Roseateles amylovorans: one gene and its partner. Each later gene encodes a partner of the first gene's protein in a complex. Links are inferred from orthologs where the notes say so. Each region holds a gene or a part of one and is shown on either strand. Other genes may lie near its edges.

What was found.
Region 2: the proteins of tldD (region 1) and pmbA are in contact, whole or in part, in a solved structure (PDB 5NJ9), measured with the Escherichia coli proteins. The link is inferred for Roseateles amylovorans from one-to-one orthologs.

Annotation. Positions count from the first base shown.
Region 1 is NZ_CP104562.2:1,156,513-1,159,651, forward strand. Bases 181-3,003 are described here. They hold tldD (metalloprotease TldD), read left to right. Parts: upstream 181-771; coding sequence 772-2,235; downstream 2,236-3,003. Other genes in these bases: rsmI (16S rRNA (cytidine(1402)-2'-O)-methyltransferase), read left to right, coding at 181-494; N4261_RS05020 (3-deoxy-7-phosphoheptulonate synthase), read left to right, coding at 2,567-3,003. Also shown: more of rsmI, read left to right, coding at 1-180; more of N4261_RS05020, read left to right, coding at 3,004-3,139. UniProt on the Escherichia coli protein: Metalloprotease involved in CcdA degradation. Suppresses the inhibitory activity of the carbon storage regulator (CsrA).
Region 2 is NZ_CP104562.2:2,636,703-2,639,816, forward strand. Bases 158-2,955 are described here. They hold pmbA (metalloprotease PmbA), read left to right. Parts: upstream 158-771; coding sequence 772-2,139; downstream 2,140-2,955. Other genes in these bases: yjgA (ribosome biogenesis factor YjgA), read right to left, coding at 158-694; N4261_RS11160 (ABC transporter substrate-binding protein), read right to left, coding at 2,200-2,955. Outside these bases: mog (molybdopterin adenylyltransferase), read right to left, coding at 1-42; more of yjgA, read right to left, coding at 35-157; more of N4261_RS11160, read right to left, coding at 2,956-3,114.

The DNA of each region.
Region 1 (3,139 bases):
AGGGTTTTCGATTCGTCGGCTTCCTGCCGACCAAGGCGGCCGAGCGTCGCAGCGCGGTGCAGGCCTTGGGCGGTGCCGCGCACAGCCAGATCCTGTTCGAGGCGCCCCATCGCATCGAGGACCTGCTCGGCCTGCTGGCAGAGCTGGTGCCTTCGCAGTCGCTCACGCTCTGCCGGGAGCTGACCAAGCAGTTCGAGACCGTCCACACCGCCCTCTGTTCGGACTTTCCTGCCTGGCTGGCGGCTGACAAACAGCGCGAGCGGGGTGAATTCGTGCTGGTGCTGCATGCGGCGCCGCCGGCTGAGAACACCGGTCTGCCGGACGAAGCGCTGAGGGTGCTCCGGCTGCTGATGCGGGAATTGCCGCTGAAGCAGGCGGTGGGACTCGCCTCCGAGATCAGCGGTTCGCCGCGCAATGCGCTTTATCAGCAGGCGCTGGCATGGAAACAGGACGCCGACGGCGATGACGACGCCGCAGGAGATGACGCGACCTAGGCGCTGACGCCGGTCGCGTTCGCTGTGAGCGTCGACCGGCTGCCGGCAGACCGCGACCAGCGACCAGCGACCAGCGACCGGAGACCAGCGACCAGCGACCAGCGACCAGTGACCAGTGACCAGTGACCAGTGACCAGTGACCAGTGACCAGCTACCGGCGAGCGACTGCCGTTTCCCGCCGCCGTTGCCTCCGTCTGGCTTCCGGTTCCATCCCCGCCGTAAGGGCCGGGAATCCATCTGCTGGGCATGGGCGGGGCGGCTGCCTACAATCAGTCGCATGATTTCGCGCGAACCCACCCTCGCCCGCCTGGTCACTGCCCGTGCCCAGTTGCTCGAACCTTTCGGGCTCACTGACCAAACCCTCTCGCAGGCCTTGCGCCTGATCACCGAACACCGGGTCGATGATGCCGACCTCTACTTCCAGACCACCCGCTCCGAGGGCTGGAGCCTGGAAGAGGGCATCGTCAAGAGCGGCAGCTTCTCGATCGACCAGGGCGTCGGCGTGCGCGCGGTCGCCGGCGAGAAGACGGCGTTCGCCTATTCCGATGACATTTCCGAAGCCGCGCTGCTGGATGCCGCCCGCACGGTGCGTGCGATCGCCTCCGCCGGCCAGAGCCGCCGGGTGAAGGTCCCCAGCGAGCCCACGGTGGCGGCCAGCCGGGCCCTCTACGGCGATGCCGATCCCATCGCCAGCCTGGACAGCACCCAGAAGGTGGCCCTGTTGGAGCGCACCGAGAAGATGGCGCGGGCCAAGGATCCGCGCGTCGTCCAGGTGATGGCGGGTCTCGCGGCCGAGCATGAGGTGGTGCTGATCGCCCGCGCCGATGGCACGCTGGCCGCCGATGTGCGGCCGCTGGTGCGGCTGTCGGTGACGGTGATCGCCGAGAGCAACGGCCGGCGCGAAGTCGGTTCCGGCGGCGGCGGCGGCCGGTTCGGCCTGGCCTATTTCACCGACGAGATGATCGCCTCGTATGTGGACCATGCGGTGAGCTCCGCCCTGACCAACCTGGAATCCCGCCCGGCACCGGCCGGCGAGATGACCGTGGTGCTCGGCCCGGGCTGGCCGGGCGTGCTGCTGCACGAGGCCGTCGGCCATGGCCTGGAAGGCGACTTCAATCGCAAGGGCTCCAGCACCTTCTCCGGTCGCATCGGGGAGCGGGTCGCGTCCAAGGGCGTGACGGTGCTGGACGACGGCACCCTGCCGGATCGTCGCGGTTCGCTGAATGTCGACGACGAAGGCTGTGCCTCGCAGCGCAATGTGCTGATCGAGGACGGCATCCTGAAGGGCTACATCCAGGACGCGATGAATGCGCGCCTGATGAAGGTCGCGCCCACCGGCAACGGTCGCCGCGAAAGTTACGCGCATGTGCCGATGCCGCGCATGACCAATACCTACATGCTGGGTGGCGACAAGGATCCGAAGGAAATCATCGCCAGCATCAAGAAGGGCCTGTACGCCACCAACTTCGGCGGCGGTCAGGTGGATATCACATCGGGCAAGTTCGTCTTCTCGGCCAGCGAAGCCTTCTGGGTCGAGAACGGTCAGATCCAGTACCCGGTCAAGGGCGCGACGCTGATCGGCAATGGCCCGGATGCGATGAACCGCGTCAGCATGATCGGCAACGACATGCAGCTCGATACCGGCGTCGGCGTCTGCGGCAAGGAAGGCCAAAGCGTCCCCGTGGGCGTGGGCCAGCCGACCCTGCGCATCGACGGTCTGACCGTCGGCGGCACGGCCTGACCCCGCGGGCAACGCGACAAAGGGACCGGCCGATGCAGCGCTTGGACCGTTCAACGTCGTGCGGCAGTCACACGGCTGCGCTTGACGGCGCGCGGTGGGCGCGTGCACTATGGGTCCCTATGCGTTCTGTCGGCCAGTTTTATTTTGCTTATTTTTGGTTCTCGCACCGCCCCGGCGGAGGAGAGGCGAACGCATAAGCAAGCGCCACTGAATCCTCAAGAAACCGCCGGGCCCTCCAGCCCGGCGGTTTTTTTTCGCCGGTCTCGGGAACGGCGCGAGGAAGGCCCGAAACGGCCGCGCTTCCCCACCGACCTCAATGAAAGCGTCACCCATGAATGCCAAGTCGACCAGCCCCTATCCCACCTCGCCGCAGGCGGAGCGCTGGTATTCGCCGCAGGACAAGACCAGCCAGACCGACGACGAACGCATCCTGGACATCACGCCCTTGCCGCCTCCCGAACACCTCATCCGCTTCTTCCCGATCCGTGGCACGGCCATGGAGCAACTGGTGGTCGGCACCCGCCAGCGCATCCGCGACATCATGCAGCGCCGCGACGACCGGCTGCTGGTGATCATCGGACCGTGCTCGATCCACGATCCGGTCGCCGCGCTGGAATATGCGCGCCGGTTGGTGCCGCTGCGGGCGCAGTACGGCGATACGCTGGAGATCGTGATGCGGGTCTATTTCGAGAAGCCGCGCACCACCGTCGGCTGGAAGGGGCTGATCAACGACCCCTACCTGGATGAGAGCTACCGCATCGACGAGGGCCTGCGCATCGCCCGCCAGCTGCTGCTGGAGATCAACCGGCTGGGCATGCCCGCCGGCTCCGAATTCCTCGATGTGATCTCCCCGCAGTACATCGGCGACCTGATCAGCTGGGGCGCGATCGGCGCCCGCACCACC
Region 2 (3,114 bases), 1.5 Mb from region 1 along the record:
CTGCAATGCGGCGGCGGGGCCGCTGGCGCTGGGCTCACTCATCGTCGCTGCCCGGAGCGTCGGCTTGCTCGTCGTCGCTCCCGGTCGAGCCCTTGGCCGCCAGCACGTGGGCCTTGATGAACTGGAACAGTTCGCGCCAGGCGCGGCCGTTGCGTTGTTCCGGCTCCAGGGCGCGGTCCTTGCGGGCGGCGCGGATCAGGCTGCGCAGTTGTTGGACATCGACTTCGTCGAAGGTGTCGATGAAGGCCTGCAGCGCGGGGTCTTCGCTGACCAGCCGCTCGCGCCAGCGTTCAGCCTGGTGCAGCTCCAGCGAATCCTGGGCGCGGCCCAGCTTGAATTCCGCGACGGCTTCCCGGATCGGTTCCGGGTCGACGTGGCGCATCAGCTTGCCGATCAACTGCAGCAGCCGCCGCTTGCCCTCGTGCGCGGTGCTGCGGCGGGCGTCCCGGAGCGCATCGTTGAGCTTCTCGGGCAGATTGAGCGCGGCAATGCGCTTTTCCGGCAGTGCGAGCAGATCGACACCCAGGGCCTGGAGCGCGGACATGTCGCGCTTGAGCTGGCTCTTGCTGGGGCGTTCGTCGTCGGGATCTTCGTAATCTTGCATGGGGGAAAGGTCAGAAGCCCCGACCGAGAGGGTGGGGCGCAGCGCCCGTATGATAGTCGCCACCCTGTCGATCCCGGTCGCGACCCCCATTTGCGACCCCCTATTGCGACCATTTCCGCGCGGACGGTTGTCGTCCCGCGCGAGCCCCATCACACGAGACCGTATTCATGAGCCAAGCCGAGCAAGGATTCGCCTACAGCCAGGACCAGTTCCGACAGTTGATCGAGGATGTGCTCGCCGAAGCGAAGCAGCTCGGCGCGTCGGACGCGGGTGCGGAAGTGTCTGAAGGCAGCGGCATGTCGGTGTCGGTTCGCCGCGGCCAGCTGGAGAATGTCGAGCGCAACCGAGACAAGTCGCTGGGCATTTCCGTCTACCTGGGCCAGCGGCGCGGCAATGCCAGCACCTCCGACTTCTCGGTCAAGGCCCTGAAGGACACGGTGCGCGCCGCCTACGACATCGCCCGCTTCACTGCCGAGGACGAATTCGCCGGTCTGCCGGATGAGCAGGACCTGTCGTTGGACGCGGAGGCCCGCCCGTCCCTGGACCTGTTCCACCCCTGGGCGATCACCGCCGAGGCCGCGGCCGAACTGGCGCTGGAGTGCGAAGCTGCGGCGCTGAGGACGGATGCGCGCATCACGAATTCCGAAGGCGCGGCCGTGTCGGCGCAGCAATCGCATTTCTTCACTGGCAATTCGCGCGGCTTCCGCGGCGGTTATGCCAGCTCGCGGCATTCCCTCTCGGTCGCACCGATCGCCGGTCGCGGCGCGGGCATGGAGCGCGACGCCTGGTACAGCTCGATGCGTGACGCCGCCGATCTGGCCAGCGCCGAATCCGTCGGCCGCTACGCCGCCGAGCGCGCTCTGGCACGCCTGAAGGGCCGCAAGGTCAAGACCGCGACCGTGCCGGTGCTGTTTGAATCGCCGGTGGCCGCCGGCTTGCTGGGCGCATTGGTTCAGGCGACCAGCGGCGGCGCGCTCTACCGCCGGGCCAGCTTCCTGCTGGACAGCCTGGATCAGCAGATCCTGGCCCCGCACGTCGAGGTGGTGGAAGATCCGCATCTGCTCAAGGGCAAGGCCAGCGCGCCCTTCGATGACGAGGGCGTCATCACGCGTCCCCGTACCGTCGTCGAGGCGGGCGTGCTCAAGGGCTATTTCCTGAGCACCTATTCGGCGCGCAAGCTGGGTCTGCGCACCACCGGCCATGCCGGCGGCTCCCACAACCTCACGATGCGCAGCCGTGCGACCGCGCCGGGTGATGACCTGCCCACCATGCTTCGCCGGCTCGGCACTGGCCTGTTCGTCACCGAGCTGATGGGGCAGGGCGTCAATTACGTCACCGGGGACTATTCCCGCGGTGCCAGCGGCTACTGGGTCGAGAACGGGGAGATCGCCTTCCCGGTCAATGAAGTGACCATCGCCGGCAACCTGAAGGACATGTTCCGGCAGATCGTCGGCATCGGTTCGGACACCTACACCCTGGGCGGCAAGACCGTCGGCTCGCTGCTGCTGCCGCAGATGAAACTGGCCGGTTCCTGATCGAGCCCAGCCGTGCGCCCGTGCATGACGGGCCCGCGGCTTTCTTCTTGGTCGCCCGGCTTATTTCACGGTCGCCCAGCGCAGCTCGAACCAGTTGTCCGGGCGGTGCTGCACCGTCACGTTCTGACGTGTGGCCCAGGGAATCATCTGACGATGGAGCGGAATCAGGTGGATCTGCGCCTTGAACTCGGCCAGCACCTCCCTGATCAGGGCTTCGCGCTTCTTGGGATCGGCCTCGATGCTGGAGGCGGCCGCCAGCGCATCGAACTTGTCGTCGCGCCAGTTGCCGAAGTTGTAGTTGCCGACGCCCTTGTCGCTGCGGTTGCGCAGCACCGGGGTGATCAGGGTTTCCGCGTCGGTGATGGTGCCGCCCCAGCCGTAAAGGTAGAGGCTGGTGTCGAGCTTTTCCAGCTTGGGGAACATCAGCACCCGCGGCTGGGCATTGACGCGGACCTTCACCTTCAATTGCGCCCACATCGAGGCCAGTGCCAGGCAGATCTCCTCGTCATTGATGTAGCGGTTGTTCGGGCAGTCCAACGTCACCTCAAAGCCGTCGGCGAAGCCTGCATCCGACATCAACTTGCGCGAGGCGGCAAGGTCGTAAGGCAATCGGGCCTCGAGCTGCGGATCGTTGAAGGCGCCCAGCGGCGAGGGCGTCAGTCCGCCGGTGGGCACGCTCAGGCCGTTCATCAGCTTGGTGCGGATGGCGTTGATGTCGATGGCCTGGTAGAGCGCCTGGCGCACCCGCAGGTCCTTGAACGGGTTCTTGTCGCCCGGGACCTTGCCGTAGAGCAACTTGTCGCGTGACTGGTCCATGCCGATGAAGATCAGCCGATTCTCCGGACCTTCCTGCACCTTCACGCCTGCGGTCTGCTTCAGGCGGGGGATGTCGCGTGGCGCCGGGTCGACGACGAAGTCGATTTCGCCCGAGATCAGCGCGGCGAGCCGCGTCGCATCGTTGCCGATGGGCGTGTA